DNA from 4 places in the Kluyvera sp. genome. Region 1 is predicted to be linked to each of the others. Evidence: predicted binding sites of a transcription regulator. Region 1 holds the regulator's gene; each other region holds the start of a gene.
What was found. Region 1 encodes LexA, which represses DNA repair genes until DNA is damaged. Its sites were predicted from a motif close to TNCTGTATGTACATACAGNA; they were not measured.

Region 1 (5,852 bases):
TCCCAGCTATCCACCTCTTTTTCCGCCTGATCTTTTGCGTATCCATAACGTTCCTGGATTTTACCGACCAGCTGATCGCGTTTACCTTCGATCACCGTGATGTCATCATCGGTCAGTTTGCCCCATTGCTCTTTCACTTTACCTTTAAGCTGCTTCCAGTTACCGCCGACTTCGTCTTTATTCATCATTGAATCCTCGATCGTCAGTGAATGAATAGCGAGAGAGTGTGAACTCTTTTTCGCTAAGCGTGAGGTTAATTGTAGTCAGTCATTCTGAGCATGATTCACTATTCGGAATCTTTAACCATCACATCAGGAAAACCAGCTGTCATTTCGCCAGTGGCGACGCCAGATATACGCCAGCGACAGGCCGCGCAGCGCGAGGAAAACGGCCAACGCCAGCCACAGCCCATGGTTGCCAAGCACCGGCAGTGCCAGCAGCGTCAGCGCAAAACCGGCGGCGGCGACCGCCATACTGTTGCGCATCTCGGCGCCTCGCGTGGCGCCGATAAACATGCCGTCCAGCAGATAACACCAGACGCCAATCACCGGCAGCACCACCTGCCACAGCACGTAACGGTCTGCCAGTTGCTGCAGTTCGGGCAGCGAGGTAAGTAAGGCGACGATATTTTCGCCAAACACGGCGTATACCAGCGCAAAAGCCAACGCCACCACCCCCGCCTGACGGCACGCAGCGCGCCAGACCTCAAGCAGTTTGCTGCCATCGCGCGCGCCATACGCCTGGCCGGAGTGGGCCTCCACCGCGTAAGCGAAGCCATCCAGCGCGTAGGCGGTGAAAGTGAGCATGGTCATCAGCACCGCGTTCACCGCCACCACTTCACCACCGAGCCGCGCGCCAAAGACGGTGACCGCGCCGAAGCACAGCTGTAACAGCAGGGAACGCAGCATAATGTCGCGGTTGAGCGCCAGCAGGCGGCGGATGTTGCCGCGCCAGGCGGTTTTCAGCATCGCCCAAGAGATGCCGCGCATCGCCATCACCTTGTGTACCATTCCCAGCCCGACCAGCAAGGTGGCATATTCGGCAATGCCGGTGGCGAGCGCCGCACCCTGCACGTTCATGTGCAGACCCATCACCAGCCACAGATCGAGCACGATATTCAGTACGTTTCCCACCACCAGCAGCACCACCGGCGCGCGGGCGTACTGCACGCCGAGCAGCCAACCCAGCAGGACCAGGTTCGCCAGAGAAGCAGGCGCGCTGAGCCAGCGAATGGCGAGGAAGCGACGCGCCTGCTCCAGCACCTCGCCGCTGCCGCCGACGATGGAGAGCGCCAGGTTAATCAGCGGCGTTTTGAACAGGATGATGAGCAGCCCGGCGCCCAGCGCCAGCATCAACGGTTGCACCAGCGCGCGGGCCAGCGCCTGCGGGTTTTTCGCGCCAAAGGCCTGCGCCGTCAGGCCGGTTGTACTCATGCGTAGAAACAGCAGCAGCATAAACAGGAAACTGGTCGCCGTTGCCCCGATAGCGACACCGCCCAGATAGACGGGGCTGTCCAGGTGACCGATCACGGCGGTATCGACCAGACCCAGCAGAGGCACGGTAATGTTGGAGAAGATCATCGGTAGCGCAAGGCGCCACAGCGCTTTATCAGCGGAAGTGAGTAGCGACATGGGTATCAACCAGAACGAAAAAAGGCTGCGATAGCGGATGTATCGCAGCCATTAGAGAGGGGGAGTTTTTACAGCCATTCGCCGTTGCGGATAACGCCAACGGCCAGCCCTTCAATGGAGAAATTCTGCTGACGCAGATCCACCACGATCGGCTTAAATTCGCTGTTTTCTGGCAGCAGTTCGACGACGTTACCCTGTTTTTTCAGGCGTTTGACCGTCACTTCTTCGTCGATGCGCGCGACAACGACCTGGCCGTTGCGTACGTCCTGAGTCTTATGCACCGCGAGCAGGTCGCCGTCCATAATCCCGATATCTTTCATCGACATGCCGCTAACGCGCAGCAGGAAGTCGGCGCTCGGTTTGAACAGCGACGGGTCAACCTGGTAATGGCCTTCGATATGCTGCTGCGCCAGCAGCGGTTCGCCCGCCGCGACGCGGCCCACCAGCGGCAGACCTTCTTCTTCTTCCACCAGCAGGCGGATACCGCGAGAAGCGCCGGAGACAATCTCGATGACACCTTTACGCGCCAGCGCTTTCAGGTGCTCTTCAGCCGCGTTTGGGGAACGGAACCCCAAGCGCTGAGCAATTTCCGCACGCGTCGGCGGCATGCCCGTCTGGCTGATATGATCCCGGATGAGATCAAACACCTCTTGCTGCCTGGTCGTTAACGCTTTCATTCCGCCCCCTGGGTGTATATACAGTTATGCTGTGAGTATATACAGCTAGTGTTTATTTTGAAACCATAAAACGCACGAAATCAGGCAGTTTTCACAGCTTTAGTGGAAATGCGCCCACAGCAGCGTGCCCCAGGTGATCAGCGCGACGAAAATCGCCAGCAGCACCGCCGCCGATCCCATATCTTTTGCCCGCCCGGACAGCTCGTGGTATTCGGAGCCGATACGGTCCACCACCGCTTCCAGTGCACTATTGAGAATTTCCACTATCATCACCAACAGGACGGAGCCGATGAGCAGCACGCGCGTAATCGCGTCGACATCCAGCCAGCAGGCGATAATAATCGCCAGCACCGACGCGACACCCTCCTGGCGGAACGCGGCTTCGTTGATCCACGCCGCGCGAAATCCTTTCCAGGAATAGCCCGCTGCTTTGATGATTCGGGTGAGCCCGGTGGTATTATTGGCCATCTCAAGAACCTTTTTTGTTATTACGTCAATGACAATGCGTGTTATGAAGCGGTAGAACAGAAATTCTGCTGACTTTCTGATATTCTTGCCGCGCATTTGCATGATTAACCAGAGGCTTTACATCGTTTATGTCCGGCTGGCCACGAATTTACTACAAATTACTGAATTTACCATTAAGCGTACTGGTAAAAAGCAAGTCTATTCCCGCAGAGCCTGCACAGGAATTAGGACTTGATACCTCGCGTCCGATTATGTACGTCCTGCCTTATAATTCTAAGGCCGACCTGCTGACGCTGCGCGCCCAATGTCTGGCGCACGATTTACCTGACCCGCTTGAACCGCTGGAAATCGACGGCACCCTGCTGCCGCGCTACGTGTTTATCCACGGCGGCCCGCGCGTGTTCACCTACTACACGCCGAAGGAAGAGTCGATCAAGCTGTTCCACGACTACCTCGATCTGCACCGCAGCAATCCGGATCTGGATGTGCAAATGGTGCCGGTCTCCGTGATGTTCGGGCGTTCGCCTGGCCGCGAAAAAGGCGAGGAAAACCCACCGCTGCGGATGCTCAACGGCTTCCAGAAATTCTTCGCTGTCTCCTGGCTGGGCCGCGATAGCTTCGTGCGTTTCTCGCCGTCCGTGTCGCTGCGCCGCATGGCCGACGAACACGGCACGGACAAAATCATCGCGCAGAAGCTGGCGCGCGTCGCGCGTATGCACTTTGCCCGTCAGCGTCTGGCGGCGGTTGGCCCGCGTCTGCCGGCGCGTCACGACCTGTTCAAAAAGCTGCTGGCGTCGAAAGCCATCGCCAAGGCGGTAGAAGACGAAGCGCGCAGCAAGAAAATCTCGCACGAGAAGGCGCAGCAAAACGCCATTGCGCTGATGGAAGAGATTGCGGCGAACTTCTCCTACGAGATGATTCGCCTCACCGACCGTATCCTCAGCTTTACCTGGAACCGTCTGTATCAGGGGATTAACGTCCATAACGCCGAGCGCGTACGCCAGCTGGCGCACGACGGCCATGAAATCGTCTACGTGCCCTGCCACCGTAGCCATATGGACTATCTGCTGCTCTCTTACGTGCTCTATCACCAGGGGCTGGTACCGCCGCACATTGCCGCCGGTATCAACCTGAACTTCTGGCCAGCCGGGCCGATTTTCCGCCGCCTGGGCGCGTTCTTTATCCGCCGTACCTTCAAGGGCAACAAGCTTTACTCCACGGTGTTCCGCGAATACCTCGGCGAGCTGTTTAGCCGCGGCTATTCCGTTGAATACTTTGTGGAAGGCGGGCGTTCCCGTACCGGCCGTCTGCTGGATCCAAAAACCGGCACACTGTCGATGACCATTCAGGCGATGCTGCGCGGCGGTACTCGCCCGATTACGTTAGTGCCGATTTACATCGGCTACGAGCACGTGATGGAAGTGGGTACCTACGCCAAAGAACTGCGCGGCGCGACGAAAGAGAAAGAGAGCCTGCCGCAAATGCTGCGCGGGCTGAGCAAGCTGCGTAATCTCGGCCAGGGCTACGTCAACTTCGGCGAACCCATGCCGCTGATGACCTACCTGAACCACCACGTGCCGGAGTGGCGCGAGTCGATCGATCCGATCGAAGCCGTACGCCCGGCGTGGCTGACGCCGACCGTCAACAAACTGGCGGGCGAGCTGATGGTGCGTATCAACAACGCCGGCGCCGCCAATGCCATGAACCTGTGCTGCACCGCGCTGTTGGCTTCGCGCCAGCGTTCGCTGACCCGTGAACAGCTGACGCAGCAGCTGGAATGCTACCTGGCGTTAATGCGTAATGCGCCGTACGCGCCGGATGCTACCGCGCCAAAAGCCTCCGCCAGCGAGCTTATCGACCACGCGCTGCAGATGAACAAGTTCGAAGTCGAGAAAGACACCATCGGCGACATCATTATTCTGCCGCGCGAGCAGGCGGTGCTGATGACGTACTACCGCAACAACATCGCGCACATGCTGATTATGCCATCGCTGCTGGCCACCATCATGACTCAACATCGCCAGATCTCCCGCGATCAGGTGTTGAGTATGATCGAAACGCTGTATCCGATGCTGAAAGCCGAGCTGTTCCTGCGCTGGACCCGTGAAGAGCTACCGGCAGTCATTGATACGCTGATCGCCGAAATGGCGCGTCAGGCGCTGATTACCGAGCAGAACGGCGAGCTGCGCATCAACGCGTCACACTCCCGCACGCTTCAACTGCTGGCGGCCGGGGCGCGCGAGACGCTGCAACGCTACGCGATCACCTTCTGGCTGCTGAGCGGCAACCCATCGATGAACCGCAGTACGCTGGAGAAAGAGAGCCGTACGCTGGCGCAGCGTCTGTCGGTGCTGCACGGCATCAACTCGCCGGAGTTCTTTGATAAAGCGGTGTTCTCGTCGCTGGTGCTGACGCTCCGCGATGAGGGCTATATCAGCGACAGCGGCGACGCCGAGCCGGAAGAGACGATGAAGGTTTACCAGATGATGGCGGGCCTGATCACCTCGGACGTGCGCTTGACGATCGAGAGCGTGACGCAGGAAGAGGCGGCACAGTAAAAACAAAAATCCCCGGTCTGTACCGGGGATTTTTTTATTCGCTTATTGGGTGCCGGCCAGGCGACAGTTTCATGCCAAACTCAGAACTGCCAGTAGCTCATCGCCAGTCCAATAAACAGCACCAGACCCACGTAGTTATTGTTCATAAACGCCTGGAAGCACGGCCCACGCTCGCGGTGGCGGATCAGCTTCTGTTGGTAGACGAACAGCGCGCCGGCAATCAGGATTGACCAGTAAAACTCCCAGTTCAGGCCGTTCAACCAGCCGATAAGCGCCATCAGTGCCAGCACGCACGCCTGCAGGATACCGATAATCAGACGGTCGTTATCGCCGAACAGAATCGCCGTGGATTTGATGCCAATCTTCACGTCATCATCGCGGTCAACCATCGCATACTGGGTATCGTAGGCCACCGCCCACAAAATATTGGCCAGCAGCATCAGCCAGCAGCTCAGCGGCAGTGACTCGCTGACCGCCGCGAAGGCCATCGGAATTGACCAGCCAAACGCCGCCCCCAG
Region 2 (5,852 bases), on a different contig from region 1:
AAACCTACAGCGCCCTACTGTGCGGGCACCTGAGCGAGGATGAAGGGGTGATTGATGCGCCAATTGCTAAAGACCCCGCGCGTTTTCCGCGGATGTCCATTTCCGCCCTTAACGGCAAACCGGCGCGTTCTCTCTATCGGGTTGTGAGCCGTTTTTATCACCATCGCCTGGCGCTGACTCGCGTTCAACTTGTTCCTGAAACCGGGCGCACTCATCAGCTACGCATTCACTGCGAGCAGTTGGGCTACCCGATTCTGGGTTGCGACCTGTATGGTGGCCGCGAACAGCCCGGAACCGAACAAACGCCACGTCTTATGCTACATGCCAGCGCCCTCTGTTTTGTTCATCCCGTTAGCCAGGAGAAGATCAACGCCCACAGCGCCAGCCCGTTCTAATCTGAAGTGGATTACCACATCAAATCGTCAGGGATTTTGAAATCAGCGTACGGATCGTCTTCGTCCTGTACTTCCTGACTGAGCGCACTGTGCAGAACGATGCTGGTGGCATCACGCTGCGCAATTTTCTCCGCCACAACCGCCGGAATAATGGCGTATTCACTTTCACCCGCGGCGTTAGTCGCCAGCCGCGCAATGGCCAGACGACCGTTGATCAGCTGTGTCTGCGTCGGCTTATCCACCGCCATCTTTTTGATCACGTTATTGTCGGTAAAGTTAAAGTTGATATCGCCTCGGGCAACGGTGATGCGGTTCATCTCGATCAGCTGTTTGACCTGCGCTTTGTACTCTTTCGACAGCGTCGCCTGTTTCTGCTGCTCACTCAGCTGCTTATCGCGCTCAAGCTGCGCTTTTTTATTTTCCTCTACCGCTTCTCGCGCTTCGCGGGCCTGAACGCGCGACTTTTTCGCCGTGCGCTGGACCTTAGCCATTTTTTTACTGGTGACCAGCCCCGCTTTTAGCATCTGCTCTTGTAAGGTCAGTTTTGTCATCTTCGCTCTAAACTCATTGATAAATTTTGCAAGATTATACCCGTAATGTTCGCGTCGATTCCAGATTGCAGAACGCCTTCCCCTTGCGTCGCATTTTGTACAAAAAATAAACATTGATCGCGTCCGTGACGATCGGCTACAGTCACAGCGTTTTACAGTTGATGCTAAAAACATCATCCGTAGATGCCGTTGACGATCCTGAGCATTATCCAATGAGGTATACCGTGAAAGTGATTCCGCTGATTGCCCTGCCAGTTGTCTGGGCGATGAGTTTTAACGTTTTTTCCGCTGATGCCCCGGCCAGCGCCGATGACAGTACCGCAGAAGCATTAAAGGATCTCGACCGTACTCTGCCTGAATTAACCCCGGTGACATTCACCGCCGCCGATGAAAAACACAAGGTTCTGGTGTTCATCGACAACCAATGCTCTTTCTGTTCTCAGGTCGTCAAGAACATTAAGAGTTACAACGATGCCGGGCTAACCATGTCGTTTCTGACCGTTGCTCCCCCTTCTATTCGCGATTCCGTGATTGAAGATATGGGTCGCGTCTGGTGCTCAGACGATCGTCAAAAGAGCCTGCAAGGGGCCATGGCCGGGTTTCTGCCCAATAATGACACCAGCGCCAGTTGTTCGGATGAAGTCGTCAAACAGTCTGCACTGGCTGAACGACTGGGCATCCAGCTAACGCCTACGATGATCGTGCTGGATAACCCACCGAAGGTGATTCTGGGTAGCGCAAAGCCTGACGCCATTCTGGAAAAGATCAGCGGTAAAGCATTGTAGCCTGCCCTGGCATACTCCTCGTGATTGAAACCCCGCCTGCCGGGGTTTTTTATTGCGAAATAAAATTGACACTGCTAACGCAGACGGTTTATATACTGTTTTTATATACAGTTAACTGGAGTAAAAGCATGTTTGTGGAACTCGTCTACGACAAACGGAATTTTGAAGGTTTGCCCGGCGCGAAAGAGATAATCCTGGCAGAGTTGAGCAAAAGAGTGCACAGCGTATTTCCTGACGCGGAAGTCCGCGTCAAACCCATGATGACGCTGCCCGCCATCAACACTGATGCCAGCAAACATGAGAAAGAGCAGATAAGCAGAGTCGTCACAGAAATGTTTGATGAGGCAGAATTCTGGCTGGTCAGCGAGTAAGACTGCCGTACACGCAAAAAAGGGAACCCATCGGTTCCCTCAACTCGCCTGGTTCTTGACCGAGTGCGTTATTTCAGGTTGCTACGGAAAAAGTCGGCCAGTTTGTCGAAGGGGATCACGTCCGTGCGGTCATACAAATCGACGTGTCCCGCATCCGGAACGACATACAGCTCTTTAGGCTGACCGGCACGTTTGAAGGCGTCCTCGCTGAACTCTTTTGAATGGGCCCGATCGCCGGTAATAAAGAGCATCGGACGCGGTGAAATGGTTTCAATATCGTTGAACGGGTAGAAGTTCATAAACTTACCGATACTGCTCAGCATTGGTTTTGTCGTCAGTTCTTCTTTCTCGCCCTGCGGAGTGTAGCCGCCGCGTTCGGTACGATAGAAATCAAAGAACTCGCGCTGAATCTCCGGCGTGGAAGCCTCCAGTTTATTCACGGTGCCCGGAATATACGCGGTATCTCCCCCTTTGAACTCGGCAAAACGCTGCTCAATGGCAGACTGGATAAACGCCTTGCGTTGTTCCAGCGTCTGGGAATGGTTAAGGCCATTACGGAACGCGGCTCCCATGTCATACATGCTGACGGTGGCGATGGCTTTCATCCGCGGGTCTATTTTCGCGGCGCTGATAACAAAGCTTCCGCTGCCGCAGATCCCCAGCACGCCGATGTTTTCTGGATCAACAAACGGCTGTGTACTGAGATAATCAACCGCCGCACTGAAGTCATCCGTGTAGATTTCCGGTGAAATCAGGTGCCCCGGTTTACCTTCGCTTTCTCCCCAGAACGAGAGATCAATCGCCAGCGTGACAAACCCCTGCTCCGCCAGCTTCTGCGCATACAGGTTTGCGCTTTGTTCCTTGACCGCGCCCATTGGATGGCCAACGACAATCGCTGGGTTTTTAGCGTTCTGATTCATCGTTTTCGGGATAAACAGATTGCCGACCACGTTCATCTGATACTGATTTTTAAAGGTCACTTTTTGCTGCGTCACCTTATCGCTTTTATAAAAGTTGTCAGCACCTCTGGACATATCTGCCGCAGAGGTGGCAAATGCACTGATGAACAGCCCCAGCGCTAACGTAAATTTATTCATGATAGTTTCCTTATCAGGATTAGTGTTATGAATGGTCACCGGCAGATGCATCTGCACGTGAGGTCAGAAAAATCAGTACGGTTGCAATAATCAACATCGCGGCGCTGGCCAGGAAGGTGCTCCGGTAGCCATGATGGTCGAACAGCAGGCCCCCCACGGTGGATCCCAGCGCAATAGACAGTTGCACCATCGCCACCATCAGCCCGCCGCCCGCTTCAGCATTCTGAGGAAACGTACGTGGAACCCATGCCCACCATCCCACAGGCGCGGCGGTTGAAATCACCCCCCACAGTCCGAGCAACGCCGTCACGATGGCCGCCTGGCTGCCAAACGCGATCAGGGCTAGCGCGACAATCGCCATCAGCACGGGAATCGCCATCAGGGTTGGGTAGAATCCACTCTTCAATACCCGGCCAATTAGCGTGGTGCCGATGAAACCGGCCATACCGATGACCAGCAGGATGAGGGTCACCGCTGAGGCATCGACCTTCGTGACCGCCTCAAGGAAAGGCCGGATGTAGGTAAAGAGCGTGAACTGCCCCATAAAGAAAATCCCAACACCCAGCATGCCCAGCGTCACCACCCGGCGGCGAAACAGCGTGAAAATATTGCTGGCCCCAGCTGGCTGGCGGGTAACCGGCATGGACGGTAGGCTGAGCAGTTGCCAGATAAACGCGAGGATGGCGACAGGTAACAGGCAGAAGAAGGCTCCCCGCCAGCCGATGACCGCTCCCAGCCAACTGCCCAAGGGGGCAGCCACGACGGTTGCCAGCGCATTACCGCTATTGAAAATAGCCAGCGCCAACGGAACACGGTGCACCGGTACCAGCCGCATTGCTGTCGCCGCCGACATCGACCAGAACCCGCCGACGACGATGCCAATCAGGGCGCGACCTGCCATATAGATCAGGTAGTTGGGCGCCATCGCGATGACAGCACCGGAAAGCGCCATCATGCTCGTCAGGCCGAGCAGCAGAATTTTCCGGTCAAGCGTGCCTGCCAGTCTGGAAATAAACAGGCTAGTCATCACCGCAAACGCGCCGGAAATGGCGATCCCCTGTCCGGCCATGCCTTCGGTAACATTCAGGGAGTACGCCATCGGCGTCAGGAGGCTGACCGGCATAAATTCGGAGGCGATCAGGGCGAAGACGCACAGCGTCATGGCAAAAACGCCGCCCCAGTGCGCCCGCTGTCTTTCACTTGCTTCGTTTTGGTTTCTGGTTTCAATTTTCTGATTACGCATTAAGCCTTTCTTTTCTGTAGATAATACGATGCCCTCCCCTTGCGCCTTCAGGCCTGCAAGAGACACCGAAGCGACGACGTGAGGGATAGTCTGGTAATTAAAGGGAGCGCGGTTTTTGGAGCGCGTGACCGCTTAGTCTACGGCCCTGATCTGCACCCTAAGCGGTCCCTGACGCTGCAGGGCGGGCAGTCCTGAATCGATTTTCCCTACCGGGATCAGAGAACGGGCGTAAGGTCTACCCTGGACAAAAATCGCCAGGTTGCCCCAGGGCGCGTAAAAAGCTATATCACCCGCTTCCGGCGTCATTCCTTCCGGAGCCTGTACCGTGGAAAGCCTGCGCGGTAGATCGCTAATGCGTTCAATATCGGCGTAATCCTGCAGCGTCAGACTGAGGGGAAGTAATGATGCAAAATCCCGACCTGTCGGCGTGTCATAGAGGGTGGCAGTCGCGGTCTCACCGTTCACGACAATCTCAACTTTCATCAGCGTCTCCTGTACAGCTACCCGTTCGTTGTCATCCGCGATCACGGACTGCGTGACGCACAGCAGCCCGATAAAGAGCAGCAGCAATAGCGACGTTTTTCCGTGAGCATTTTGCGTGTTGTTTAGCGTTGACTTATTCATCGCATTATTGTTACCAATAGGCAGCGGCAAAACTAGCTAATGAATGCTTAATAGCCTTATAAGCAAAATTTATAAATAGATCGGAAACGAACATGGCCAGACGCAACCTCAACGATTTACTCTCTTTCGTCACCGTAGCGCGGGAAGGCAGTTTTACACGTGCCGCCGCGCTGCTTGGCGTGACCCAGCCAGCGCTGAGCCAGGCGATTTCCGGGCTGGAAGAACGGATGCAAATCCGCCTGCTAACGCGGACAACCCGCAGCGTGTCCCCGACGGCCGCCGGGGAGCGCCTGCTGCAATCAGTGGGCCATCGCATTGACGAGATTGAGGCTGAGCTGGACATGCTGACCGAACTGCGGGACAAGCCTGCGGGTACCGTCCGAATTACATGCGGGCCGAACGTGTTGAAAACGACCCTTCTGCCTAAACTGACGCCACTGCTGCGCGAGTATCCGGATATTCACATCGAGTTCGACGCAAACCACGGATTCCGGGATATCGTGGCAGATCGTTTTGATGCGGGCGTACGGCTTGGTGATACGATCGATAAGGACATGATAGCGATGCCAATCGGCCCGAAACTGCGTATGGCCGCGGCAGCCTCGCCCGATTATTTCGAACGATATCCGGTTCCCCAAACGCCCCATGATCTGACGCAGCATCAGTGTATTAATCTGCGTATGGTCCGATCCGGGGGGATTTATGTTTGGGAATTCGATCGGGAAGGAGGAGAACTGAACGTCCGGGTTAATGGACAGTTGACGTTTAATACGTCGGAACATGTTG
Region 3 (5,852 bases), on a different contig from region 1:
TTTTTTGAATTACTGCATAGCACAATTGATTCGTACGACGCCGGCTTAGAATAGTCGGCTTTTTTTTGTCTTTTTTCCGCTACCCTGATGGTACCCGCCGATTAATTTGTCGCATCCCGCGTCGAGATCTGCGAGGATACGCGCCTGCTGAACCTTAGCCCCTTATTCGCGAGAAAATACTGTGACCGCTTTTGCCACCCTGAATGCCCTTCCTGCCGCCCAGCTCGATAATCTGAACGATCTGGGCTATCTCTCTATGACGCCGGTTCAGGCCGCGTCGCTGCCGGCGATTCTGGCCGGAAAGGACGTGCGCGTGCAGGCGAAAACCGGCAGCGGCAAAACGGCAGCGTTTGGTCTTGGCCTGCTCCAGCATGTCGATGCCAGCCTGTTCCAGACCCAGTCGCTGGTGCTGTGTCCGACGCGCGAACTGGCCGATCAGGTCGCCGGTGAGATTCGCCGCCTGGCGCGCTATCTGCCGAATATTAAGGTGCTGACCCTCTGCGGCGGCCAGCCGTTCGGCGCGCAGCGCGACTCGTTGCAGCATGCGCCGCATATTATCGTCGCGACGCCGGGCCGCCTGCTGGATCACCTGCAAAAGGGCACCGTATCGCTGGATGCACTGCAAACGCTGGTGATGGATGAAGCGGACCGCATGCTGGATATGGGCTTTAGCGATGCTATCGACGAAGTGATTCGCTTTGCGCCAGCGTCTCGCCAGACGCTGCTGTTCTCCGCGACCTGGCCGGAAGCGATTGCCGCCATCAGCGGCCGTGTGCAACGTTCGCCGGAAACGATCGAAATTGATAGCGTTGACGCGCTCCCCTCGGTTGAGCAGCAGTTTTTTGACGTACCACGTCACGGCAAAATCGCGCTGTTACAGCAGCTGCTGAGCCAGCATCAGCCATCTTCTTGCGTCGTGTTCTGTAATACCAAAAAAGATTGTCAGGCGGTGTTTGAAGAGCTGAACGCGGCGGGGCAGAGCACCATTGCGCTGCACGGCGACCTCGAACAGCGCGACCGCGATCAGACCCTGATACGTTTTGCCAACGGCAGCGCGCGTATTCTGGTGGCGACCGACGTGGCGGCGCGCGGGCTGGATATTAAATCGCTGGCGATGGTGGTGAACTACGAGCTGGCGTGGGATCCGGAGGTGCACGTACACCGTATTGGCCGTACCGCGCGTGCGGGCAACAGTGGGCTGGCGGTGAGCTTCTGCGCGCCGGAAGAGGCGCAGCGCGCCAATATTCTGGCCGAAATGCTGCAACTGAAGCTGAACTGGATGCCAGAGCCGGCTAAAACGCGTATTACGCCGCTGGCGCCGGAAATGATGACCCTGTGTATCGACGGGGGTAAAAAGGCCAAAATGCGTGCGGGCGATGTGCTGGGCGCGTTAACCGGCGATATGGGACTGGTTGGCGCGGATATCGGTAAAATCGATGTCCACCCGGCGCATGTCTACGTAGCCGTACGTGAAGGCGTGGCGCATCAGGCCTGGAAATTGCTGCAGAAAGGGAAGATCAAAGGCAAGGCGTGCCGTGTACGTCTGCTGAAATAGCATCCTGAAAAGCGTCTCAGGCCGCAGCCTGAGACGCCAAATGACTTACTTCACTTCAACCACATTCAGACGCAGCTCATCCAGCTGACCGTCTTCTTCTTCCGGCTGCCAGCCCACTGGCTGTAGCGGCAGCTCTTCCCGGTCAAATGCCAGGTCGCCACCTTCAATCACTTCGCTGTCGTGGTTCAACCCTTTGAAATCAAACAGGTTGGTATCACACAGGTGTGAAGGCACCACGTTCTGCATGGCGCTAAACATGGTCTCGATACGGCCCGGATAGCGTTTATCCCAGTCGCGCAGCATATCGCCAATGACCTGACGCTGCAGGTTCGGCTGAGAACCGCACAGATTACACGGAATGATCGGGAACGCTTTGGCTTCGGAGAAACGCTCGATGTCTTTTTCGCGGCAGTAGGCCAGCGGACGGATAACGATGTGCTTGCCGTCGTCGCTCATCAGCTTCGGCGGCATACCTTTCATTTTACCGCCGTAGAACATGTTCAGGAACAGCGTTTGCAGAATGTCATCACGGTGGTGGCCGAGGGCGATTTTTGTCGCGCCCAATTCGGTGGCCGTGCGGTAGAGGATCCCGCGACGCAGACGAGAGCAGAGTGAGCAGGTGGTTTTCCCTTCCGGGATCTTCTCTTTGACGATACCGTAGGTGTTCTCTTCGACGATTTTGTACTCAACGCCCAGCTTTTCCAGATATTCCGGCAGAATATGCTCGGGGAAGCCCGGTTGTTTCTGGTCGAGGTTGACCGCCACCAGGCTGAAGCTGATTGGCGCGCTCTGTTGCAGATTGCGCAGAATTTCCAGCATGGTGTAGCTATCTTTACCGCCGGAGAGGCAGACCATAATGCGGTCGCCGTCTTCAATCATGTTGAAGTCAGCGATGGCTTCGCCCACGTTACGACGCAGACGCTTCTGTAATTTGTTCAGATTGTATTGTTCTTTTTTGCTAATTTCTTGATTTTGTTGCATTTAATAGTTACTCAAAAATCTAAATGGATACCCAGGCCACTACAGCGTCTTCCAGTCCATTTGATTTACGATAAAAGAGCTGTCCCGCGCTGACGGCGAATCAGCGAATGTGTGGCGTGTATGGTACGGATTACGGCGACGAATACCAGCATGTTTTGCAGGACTGGCCCGACTTACCCGCTGACATGAATAACCCTGTATTAAATCTATCGCGTCTTCAACGGGTTGACCGCGAGGGACGACAAGCCGCTTGATCTCTACGCTTGTTGCATAATACTGTATATATAAACAGTGTTTATGGTGTATAAAGATGTTCGCCACTTATCTATATAAAGCAGAACAGTCCCTCGAACTGCCATTGTTCCTGGAGCGGATTCCCTGCGGTTTTCCCAGCCCGGCTCAGGACTATGTCGAAGAGAGCCTGGACCTGAATCGGCTGGTGGTCAAGCACCCCAGCGCCACCTATTTTGTGCGTGTTAGCGGTGACTCGATGATTGGCGCGGGTATCGGTGATGGCGATCTGCTGGTTGTTGATCGCTCGTTAAAAGCCGATCACGGCGATATCGTCGTTGCGGCAGTAGCGGGGGAGTTTACGGTTAAAGAGTTGCGAACCCGGCCCTCGCTCCTGCTGGTGCCGCATAACCCGCAGTACAAACCGATTGCTTTTCATGCTGAGGAAGAGTTGCAAATCTTCGGCGTGGTGACGTTCAGTTTAAAAGCGCATAAATATGTTCGCATTGGTTGATGTTAACAATTTCTATGCCTCCTGTGAGACGGTATTTCGCCCCGATTTGGTGGGTAAACCGGTGGTGGTGGTATCCAATAACGATGGCTGCATTATCTCTCGTTCCGCGGAGGCTAAAGCGCTCGGCATTAGCATGGGGGCACCGTATTTTAAAATTAAAAATGAATTGTCTCGCCAGCGGGTAACCGTTTTTAGTTCTAACTACGCACTGTATGCCGATCTCAGCCATCGGGTGATGCAGACATTGATGGATCTTGCTCCCCGTGTGGAGATCTATTCGATTGATGAAGCCTTTATTGAATTGCCCGATGAGGGCTCGTTTGAGGTGTTGGGTCATCAGATACGTGATGCGGTACGAAGAAATACCGGGCTGACGGTTGGGGTGGGTATTGGGCCAACCAAAACGCTGGCGAAGCTGGCGAATCTGGCGGCCAAAACCTGGCGAAAAACCAACGGTGTCGTCGATCTCTGTGCAACGGAGCGCCAGCGTAAATTGCTCTCCTTAATTCCAGCGCATGAAGTCTGGGGCGTTGGAAGACGTACCCGTAAGAAGCTGGAGCAGATGGGAATAGAGAGCGCGTTACAGCTTGCGGATAGTTCAACCTGGGTTATTCGCCAGCATTTTAACGTGGTGCTGGAGCGTACGGTCCGCGAGCTGCGCGGGGAGTCCTGCCTGGCGTTAGAGGAGTTTGCCCCCACCAAACAGCAGATCATCTTTAGCCGCTCGTTTAGCCATCGCATCACGACATATGACGAGATGCACCAGGTCGTTTGCGCCTATGCCGAACGCGCGGCAGAAAAACTGCGTGCGGAAAGGCAGTACTGCTGTGTGGTCAGCCTGTTTATGCGCACCAGCCCGCATGCGGAGAATGAGACATTTTATGCCCCGCAGGCTAGCGGCAGGTTCATCGTTCCAACCTGTGATACCCGGGATATTATCCGCCTTGCCGTCAGTTCGCTGCAGAGTATCTGGCGCGACGGCTTTCGCTATATGAAAGCCGAGATAATGCTGAGTGATTTTTTCAGCCAGGGCGTTGCGCAGCTCAACCTGTTTGACGCTTTGCCTCCGCGAGCCAATAGCCAGGCGCTGATGCAGGTCATTGACAGTATTAATCACTCCGGTCTGGGCAGTATCGGTTTTGCCGGAAAAGGAATAGAACAGACATGGAGGATGAAGCGAGAAATGCTGTCCCCCAGTTATACGACACGCTACGCGGATCTGCCGGTTGCCCGATGACCAACGCTGCGCTCGGGCAGCGTTGGTAGGCACTCAGCCGAAGGTAGGGTAGACCGGGCGTTCATCCAGCTTGAGACAATGTCTTACCCGTTCTTCACCGTAATAAACATAACCGAATGCATCGGTTGAGATACGGTGCAGCAGCGTATCGCCGTTGGCGAAGGGGATTATCTCAATGTCACCCACGCGCTTATGGCCTGCACCGGTTTCAAAATGGCCTTTCCAGGACTGCTGGGTATGCTCATAGACGTGCAGAATGACTTCTACCAGCCCGCGTTCCGGGCAGTTTAATTTCAATATTGTCGATGAGAAATTGAGCGCATAGCTTTGACAGGGAATAAGAACGAGGATAAAAAATAACTTCAGGAAATTCATTGGATTAAATACTTTTATTACAACAAAGCGTGATTATTGCCTGATTTGGCTGCGCGGGTTTTGTGATTGATCAATATAAGTTTTTTGTTTTTCACTCGGGCGGCGTAAAACAAATAAGGCCACCGGGGTGGCCTCAAACGGTTGCCGTATCAGTTAAGACCCAGGCGGATCAAATCAACCGGGCAGAACGTCCCGTCACAGCCGTCAATCTCTACACAGCTCTCACGACGCAGCTGCTCAGCGGTTTTACCTTCACCATGGATAGCGGTAATCACGCCGGTTGCGCCTTTATTGGCAATCATCACACGGGTGCCGAGCGTGATAGCGTTACGGTTACGATCGTAGGTTTTCATCGTCTCCTCCTTTCACATGTCAAGACGGTATAGATTGGCGGTGTGAATTAATAGCGCGATCGAAAACGCGATGTTTTGCGCTTCGTCAAAGTAGCGTTTTTTTTCATGATGTTTATGGATAAAACGACTATCTCGTTGTTAGTTTATTGACAGTTCTCATTGTGAATAGAGCCTGTACAGAGCCCGGAATGGCTTCTTGCTCGCTATGGGATATGTCAAATATGCGCGCATCATGCGTAGTAAGAACGTCATGTCTGGTAAGGAGACCATATGGCCAGATTCTCGCAACCTGTGGATTTCCCTCTTATAGTTTTTGTGTCGCCTTCAACGGAGAACAGGTATGCGCAACCCCACCTTATTACAATGCTTTCACTGGTATTATCCCGCTGGCGGTGAATTGTGGCCAGAGGTCGCGGCCCTTGCCCCGAACTTACATGAGATTGGCATTAATATGATCTGGTTGCCGCCCGCCAGCAAAGGGGCCTCCGGTGGTTATTCCGTTGGCTATGACAGCTATGATCTTTTTGACCTGGGGGAGTTTGAGCAGAAAGGTTCGGTTGCCACAAAATATGGGGATAAAGCCCAGTTACTCCAGGCGATTGATGC
Region 4 (5,852 bases), on a different contig from region 1:
GCGCTGGGGCTCACCGTGTCGACCATCGGGTTTATTCTGCTGGGCGGGCTGGGGCAACGGTACGCCACCATCGCCTTTGGCGCGCTGCTGATTGCCATTTACACAATGCTCGGCGTATCGCTCTACGCTCACTGGTATCAGCAGCCGCTGCTGCTGATTGCAGGTGCCGTGTGGTATAACGTCCTGACGCTGACCGGGCACCTGATATTTCCTATCCGCCCATTGCAGGATAACCTCGCCCGCAGCTACGAGCAGCTTGCCCGCTATCTGGAGCTGAAGTCACGCCTGTTCGATCCCGATCTTGATGACGATAATCAGGCGCCGCTGTATGAGCTGGCGCTGGCAAACGGACAACTGGTGTCGACACTCAATCAGACGAAAGCGTCTTTATTAACGCGTCTGCGCGGCGACCGCGGCCAACGTAGCACTCGTCGTACGCTGCACTATTATTTTGTCGCCCAGGATATCCACGAGCGGGCCAGCTCATCGCATATACAATATCAGGCGCTACGCGACCAGTTCCGCTACAGCGATGTGATGTTCCGCTTCCAGCGCCTGCTTTCAATGCAGTCTATCGCCTGTCAGGATCTGGCTAAGGCTATTTTGCTGCGCACGCCTTATCAGCATGACGCCCGTTTTGAGCGCGCCTTCACCCATCTGGATGCCGCGCTGGATCGCGTGCGCGCCAGCGGTACCGCGCCGGAGCAGATGAAAGCGCTGGGTTTTCTCCTCAACAACCTGCGGGCCATCGACGCCCAACTCGCCACCATTGAGTCTGAACAGTCGCCGTCGCAAACGAACAGCGAAACGGAGAATGTGCTTGCCGATGATAGCCTGCACGGTTTCGACGATATTCTTTCACGCCTGAGTCGTAATATGTCGCCGGAGTCCGCGCTGTTCCGCCACGCGGTGCGCATGTCGGTGGTGCTGTGCGTTGGCTATGCCTTTATCCAGTTGACCGGATTACAGCACGGCTACTGGATTTTGCTCACCAGCCTGTTCGTCTGCCAGCCGAACTACAACGCCACTCGCCATCGCCTGGCGCTGCGTATTATCGGCACGCTAGTCGGCGTAGCGTTGGGCCTGCCGATTCTCTGGCTGGTGCCCTCGCTGGAAGGGCAACTGATACTGATTGTGGTCACAGGCGTGCTGTTCTTCGCTTTTCGCAACGTACAATACGCTCACGCGACGATGTTCATTACCCTGCTCGTGCTCCTGTGCTTTAACCTGCTGGGCGAAGGGTTCGAAGTGGCGTTGCCACGCGTGGTGGATACGTTGATTGGCTGCGGTATTGCCTGGCTGGCGGTGAGTTTTATCTGGCCAGACTGGAAATTCCGTAACCTGCCGCGCGTTCTGGAGCGAGCCGTGGACGCTAACTGTCGCTATCTGGATGCAATTCTCGAGCAGTATCATCAGGGCCGCGATAACCGTCTGGCCTACCGTATTGCGCGCCGCGATGCGCATAATCGGGATGCTGAGCTGGCCTCGGTGGTATCCAACATGTCTACCGAACCGAAGGTCACCGCCGAAATGCGGGAAACCGCGTTCCGCTTACTGTGCCTGAACCACACGCTCACCAGCTATATCTCGGCGCTGGGTGCCCATCGCGAAAAACTGACCACCGCAGAGATTCTGGCGCTTCTGGACGACGCCGTCTGCTACGTCGACGATGCGCTGCATCATCAGCCCGCAGATGAACAGCGGGTTCAGCAGGCATTAAGTGGGCTCGCGGCGAGGATCCATCATCTCGATCCTCGTCCGGACAGCAAAGAGCCACTGGTTCTGCAACAAATCGGCCTGATGATTTCTCTGCTGCCTGAAATCTGCCGTCTGCAGAAGCAGGTGATGCGCTAATTACCTTTTCTGGGTGTAATTTTGCACCCACGTTTCCAGCTCCTGGCGCGTTTTCGCCGGGAGCGCCGCGGCATGAACGCCGATGATAGCCCCCTCCAGCGAATACAACACATTCACACTCAGCTGTTTACGTAACTGCCGAAGCCGCATCCACGCCGTTTTAGAACCCATTTGCCGCAGCGTACGGACGTCCTTAATACCTGCTTCATGCAACAGCAGTTCCATATGAAAAGAGAGATTGGGAAGATCTTTGAGCCGTAAATGCCGCCGTCGACGCTTCTCACTTTGCGCATCTTCAAGCGCGAACTGACCAAGCAAAAGCAGTTCTGCTTTATTCGACCACAGCCGTTCATCGACGCGAAAATAGTTAAGCTGCTGCGCATGCCCTCGTTTACGTACCGTTAACAGTGGCGGTGAGTGCTGGGCCTGATAGGTGGCGTTTTTTTCGCACGCCCTCAGATACAGCTCACCTTCTGCGACCATAGCAAAGACGGTATTGTCGACGGCCAGACTATAGCCGCCAAACAGTGCCCGAGACTTCACTTTCCCCAACACCGAGAAATATTCCTGGGATTGGTAAATCCGTTTATAAGAGATAATCTTCATGATTAATCCTTAATAATCATGCACATGAATACATTAAATTTATTAATCGTTCATATAACAAGCAACATAGGGAAGTTCTACCGGTACGGCAAGATGAATTTGTCATCATGAGTATTTCTTGTGCAATTTTGCGAGATGCTTTCAGAAAATGAGGTTGATCTTTAGACTTTGGGGTAGTACTGTATATTCATACAGTAACCCACAAGGTTGGATTAGCTATGTATACTTCTGGTGTCGTAAATCGTTCTTCTGTCACAGCCGCCACAACGGCTTCCCATGCTTTTACTCCGGTAAACAGCACCCCTGCCGCTTTAATTAGTGAAGTGCTCTATCGCGAAGATCAACCGATGATGGCACAGTTGTTACTGCTGCCATTGTTACAGCAGCTAGGTCAGCAGTCTCGCTGGCAGCTGTGGCTCACGCCGCAGCAGAAGTTAAGCCGCCAGTGGGTACAGGCCTCTGGTCTGCCGCTCACAAAAGTCATGCAGCTTCGCCAGATGTCACCCTGCGATATGCTCGACTCGATGGTTCGCGCATCACGTACCGGTAATTATAGTGTCGTTATTGGTTGGCTGAGCGAAGAATTGTCCGTAGAAGAACATGCTCGTTTACAAAACGCGGCGGAAGAAGGTAACGCAATGGTGTTCATTATGCGACCAGTTCAGACCGCATTACATCCAACAGGACAATTTAATGGGCTAAAAATTCACTCGAATTTGTACCATTAAGCGAAATTAAGAATTTTCCTGGGATTTTTTTTGCATTTTTTTTATCTGTCCGTTTTTATGGATGATTACAGGCAGAATGCTGGTCTGATGCGGTTTCCCGAATTTTATGTCGATTATTTTTTCGACACATTTGTTAAATATTGCGTATACAAGTCTTTTTTTTTCATAAGCCTGACGGAGTTCACACTTGTAAGTTTCCAACGACGTTGTAGACTTTACATCGCCAGGGGTGCTCAGCTTAACACCGCAGAGTTCTGCTAAGTATTTAACTAAGCCCCGCCCCCGGTGGAAGGATTTAACCGTGAGTCTATTTAGAACTTCATGGCAAATTTTGGATGATAACGAGGCGCAAAAAATGAAAAAGACAGCTATCGCGATTGCAGTGGCACTGGCAGGCTTCGCTTCCGTAGCGCAGGCCGCTCCGCAAGACAACACCTGGTATGCTGGTGGTAAACTGGGTTGGTCCCAGTTCCATGACACCGGTTGGTACCAGAGTGACCTGAACAACAACGGTTCTACCCACAACAGCCAGCTGGGCGCAGGCGCGTTCGGTGGTTACCAGGTTAACCCGTACGTTGGTTTCGAAATGGGTTACGACTGGCTGGGCCGTATGGAATACACCGGCAGCCAGACCAATGGCGCTCTGAAAGCTCAAGGCGTTCAGCTGACTGCTAAACTGGGCTACCCAGTTACTGACGATCTGGACATCTACACTCGTCTGGGTGGTATGGTTTGGCGTGCAGACTCCAACAACAACCAGATTGGTAAAAACCACGACACCGGCGTTTCCCCAGTATTCGCTGGCGGCGTTGAGTGGGCTGTCACTCGTGACATTGCTACCCGTCTGGAATACCAGTGGGTTAACAACATCGGCGACGCAAACACTGTAGGTGTACGTCCTGATAACGGCATGCTGAGCGTAGGCGTTTCCTACCGCTTCGGCCAGCAGGATGCTGCTGCTCCGGTAGTTGCTCCGGCTCCGGCTCCGGCTCCAGAAGTACAGACCAAACACTTCACTCTGAAGTCTGACGTTCTGTTCAACTTCAACAAAGCGACCCTGAAACCGGAAGGTAAACAGGCTCTGGATCAGATGTACTCCCAGCTGAGCAACCTGGATCCGAAAGACGGTTCCGTAGTTGTTCTGGGCTTCACTGACCGCATCGGTTCTGACGCTTACAACCAGGGTCTGTCTGAGAAACGTGCTCAGTCCGTTGTTGATTACCTGATCTCCAAAGGTATCCCGTCTGACAAAATCTCTGCACGTGGCATGGGCGAATCCAACCCGGTTACCGGCAACACCTGTGACAACGTGAAAGCTCGCGCTGCACTGATCGACTGCCTGGCACCGGATCGTCGCGTAGAGATCGAAGTTAAAGGCGTTAAAGACGTTGTAACTCAGCCAGCGGCTTAAGTTCTCGTCTCATAAAAAAACCCCGCGCTGCGGGGTTTTTTTTCGGCCATTTTCTGCTGTCAGCAAAGAGGAGTCCGACCGCAGCCAGGGCTATTTTTCTTTCCCTAGCATGGCCTCGAGATCCTGCTTCAGGCTGGACATCTTACTCGCGTATTTCTCTTTATTTTCCGCATCTTCAATCAGCTGAACGATCGTCTCCGAGAGCGTCTTACCGCGACGCTGCGCCAGCCCTGCCAGCCTCTGCCAGACGGCAAATTCCAGGTCGATAGATTTCTTACGGGTATGCTGATGCTCGGCGTTAAAATGACGCTTACGGCGCGCACGTATCGTCTGCTTCATACGGTTCACCAGTTGCGGATTAATATGCTGAGCAATCCAGCTATTAACCTGAACCGGTTCGTGTTCCAGTGTCAGCAAAACATCGACGGCCTCTTGCGCGGCGCTGGCTTCAATGTAGCGGGTGACAGGCTCACCTTCCCGGTGTTTTTTCACCAGGTATTTCCACTTCCAGCCGCTTTCAAGATTTTCCAGTTGTTGATATTTCATGGCGATCTCAGTGTGACCGTGTAACTCTTTTCAGGATAACAGTTTTTTCTCAATGTGCTGAGAAGAAATCTGCAACTGTGATATGGATAAAAGCCATCGCAGAAGATACTTCTGTATTCTCCGTGAGCTTCCCCGCGGCATCAGGTATAATCACGCACTTTACATCTGACTAAAAATAGCGACATTGACTATAAATACTCTTTCCCGGCGCTTTCTCGCCCCCGCGACTGAAGCATTCCAGGCGCTATTTGCCCAGCCTGATTTAGCCTCAGAAAACGACTCTTTATTCAGCGAGCTGCAGGCTCGTTTACATTACGCACTTGAGCAGTTTCTGCACCCTCAGGGCGTCTCCCCTTTCTTGCTGGTCAAAGCACCAGAAGAAAAAGAGTATCTGCACCTGCTGACGCAAACAACACGCTCTCTGCGCGATAGCGATGAATCGACCCTGACGGGCGTCGATTATCAGGTTACCGGCGGCAAGGTCACGATGACGCCTGCGCGCAGCGCCGATGATACGTTTGCCAGCCAGGGGCCTGTTATCTTCGCCGACTGGGTTGAAGCTGAACAGCTCTTTGGCTGCGTACGCCAGTTTAACGGCGAAATCAGTTTACAGCCTGGCCTGGTGCATCAAGCCAACGGCGGCATCCTCGTGCTGCCGTTGCGCACGCTAATGTCGCAGCCGCTGCTGTGGATGCGTTTAAAGAATC

Region 2: a site for LexA is predicted at 1,825-1,844, ahead of ACW14G_RS05580 (DinI-like family protein). Genes of this name have one in related genera too.
Region 3: a site for LexA is predicted at 2,811-2,830, ahead of umuD (translesion error-prone DNA polymerase V autoproteolytic subunit). Genes of this name have one in related genera too.
Region 4: a site for LexA is predicted at 2,638-2,657, ahead of sulA (SOS-induced cell division inhibitor SulA). Genes of this name have one in related genera too.

The regions. Positions count from the first base shown of each region.
Region 1 is NZ_CBDKZX010000009.1:39,552-45,403, reverse strand. Features, by position in the region: gene ACW14G_RS06075 (CsbD family protein) at 1-185, opposite strand, end outside; gene dinF (MATE family efflux transporter DinF) at 312-1,631, opposite strand; gene lexA (transcriptional repressor LexA) at 1,700-2,308, opposite strand; gene ACW14G_RS06060 (diacylglycerol kinase) at 2,408-2,776, opposite strand; gene plsB (glycerol-3-phosphate 1-O-acyltransferase PlsB) at 2,905-5,334, shown strand; gene ubiA (4-hydroxybenzoate octaprenyltransferase) at 5,415-5,852, opposite strand, start outside.
Region 2 is NZ_CBDKZX010000008.1:81,534-87,385, forward strand. Features, by position in the region: gene ACW14G_RS05565 (RluA family pseudouridine synthase) at 1-395, shown strand, start outside; gene ACW14G_RS05570 (DUF2058 domain-containing protein) at 407-946, opposite strand; gene ACW14G_RS05575 (thioredoxin fold domain-containing protein) at 1,171-1,731, shown strand; gene ACW14G_RS05580 (DinI-like family protein) at 1,860-2,102, shown strand; gene ACW14G_RS05585 (alpha/beta hydrolase) at 2,171-3,199, opposite strand; gene ACW14G_RS05590 (MFS transporter) at 3,225-4,442, opposite strand; gene ACW14G_RS05595 (cyclophilin-like fold protein) at 4,575-5,066, opposite strand; gene ACW14G_RS05600 (LysR family transcriptional regulator) at 5,159-5,852, shown strand, end outside.
Region 3 is NZ_CBDKZX010000004.1:132,547-138,398, forward strand. Features, by position in the region: gene dbpA (ATP-dependent RNA helicase DbpA) at 182-1,555, shown strand; gene ttcA (tRNA 2-thiocytidine(32) synthetase TtcA) at 1,601-2,536, opposite strand; gene umuD (translesion error-prone DNA polymerase V autoproteolytic subunit) at 2,847-3,281, shown strand; gene umuC (translesion error-prone DNA polymerase V subunit UmuC) at 3,265-4,518, shown strand; gene ACW14G_RS03140 (hypothetical protein) at 4,552-4,815, opposite strand; gene ydfZ (putative selenium delivery protein YdfZ) at 5,043-5,246, opposite strand; gene amyA (alpha-amylase) at 5,587-5,852, shown strand, end outside.
Region 4 is NZ_CBDKZX010000003.1:110,722-116,573, forward strand. Features, by position in the region: gene yccS (YccS family putative transporter) at 1-1,854, shown strand, start outside; gene ACW14G_RS02250 (TfoX/Sxy family DNA transformation protein) at 1,855-2,460, opposite strand; gene sulA (SOS-induced cell division inhibitor SulA) at 2,679-3,188, shown strand; gene ompA (porin OmpA) at 3,544-4,599, shown strand; gene matP (macrodomain Ter protein MatP) at 4,690-5,145, opposite strand; gene ACW14G_RS02270 (AAA family ATPase) at 5,330-5,852, shown strand, end outside.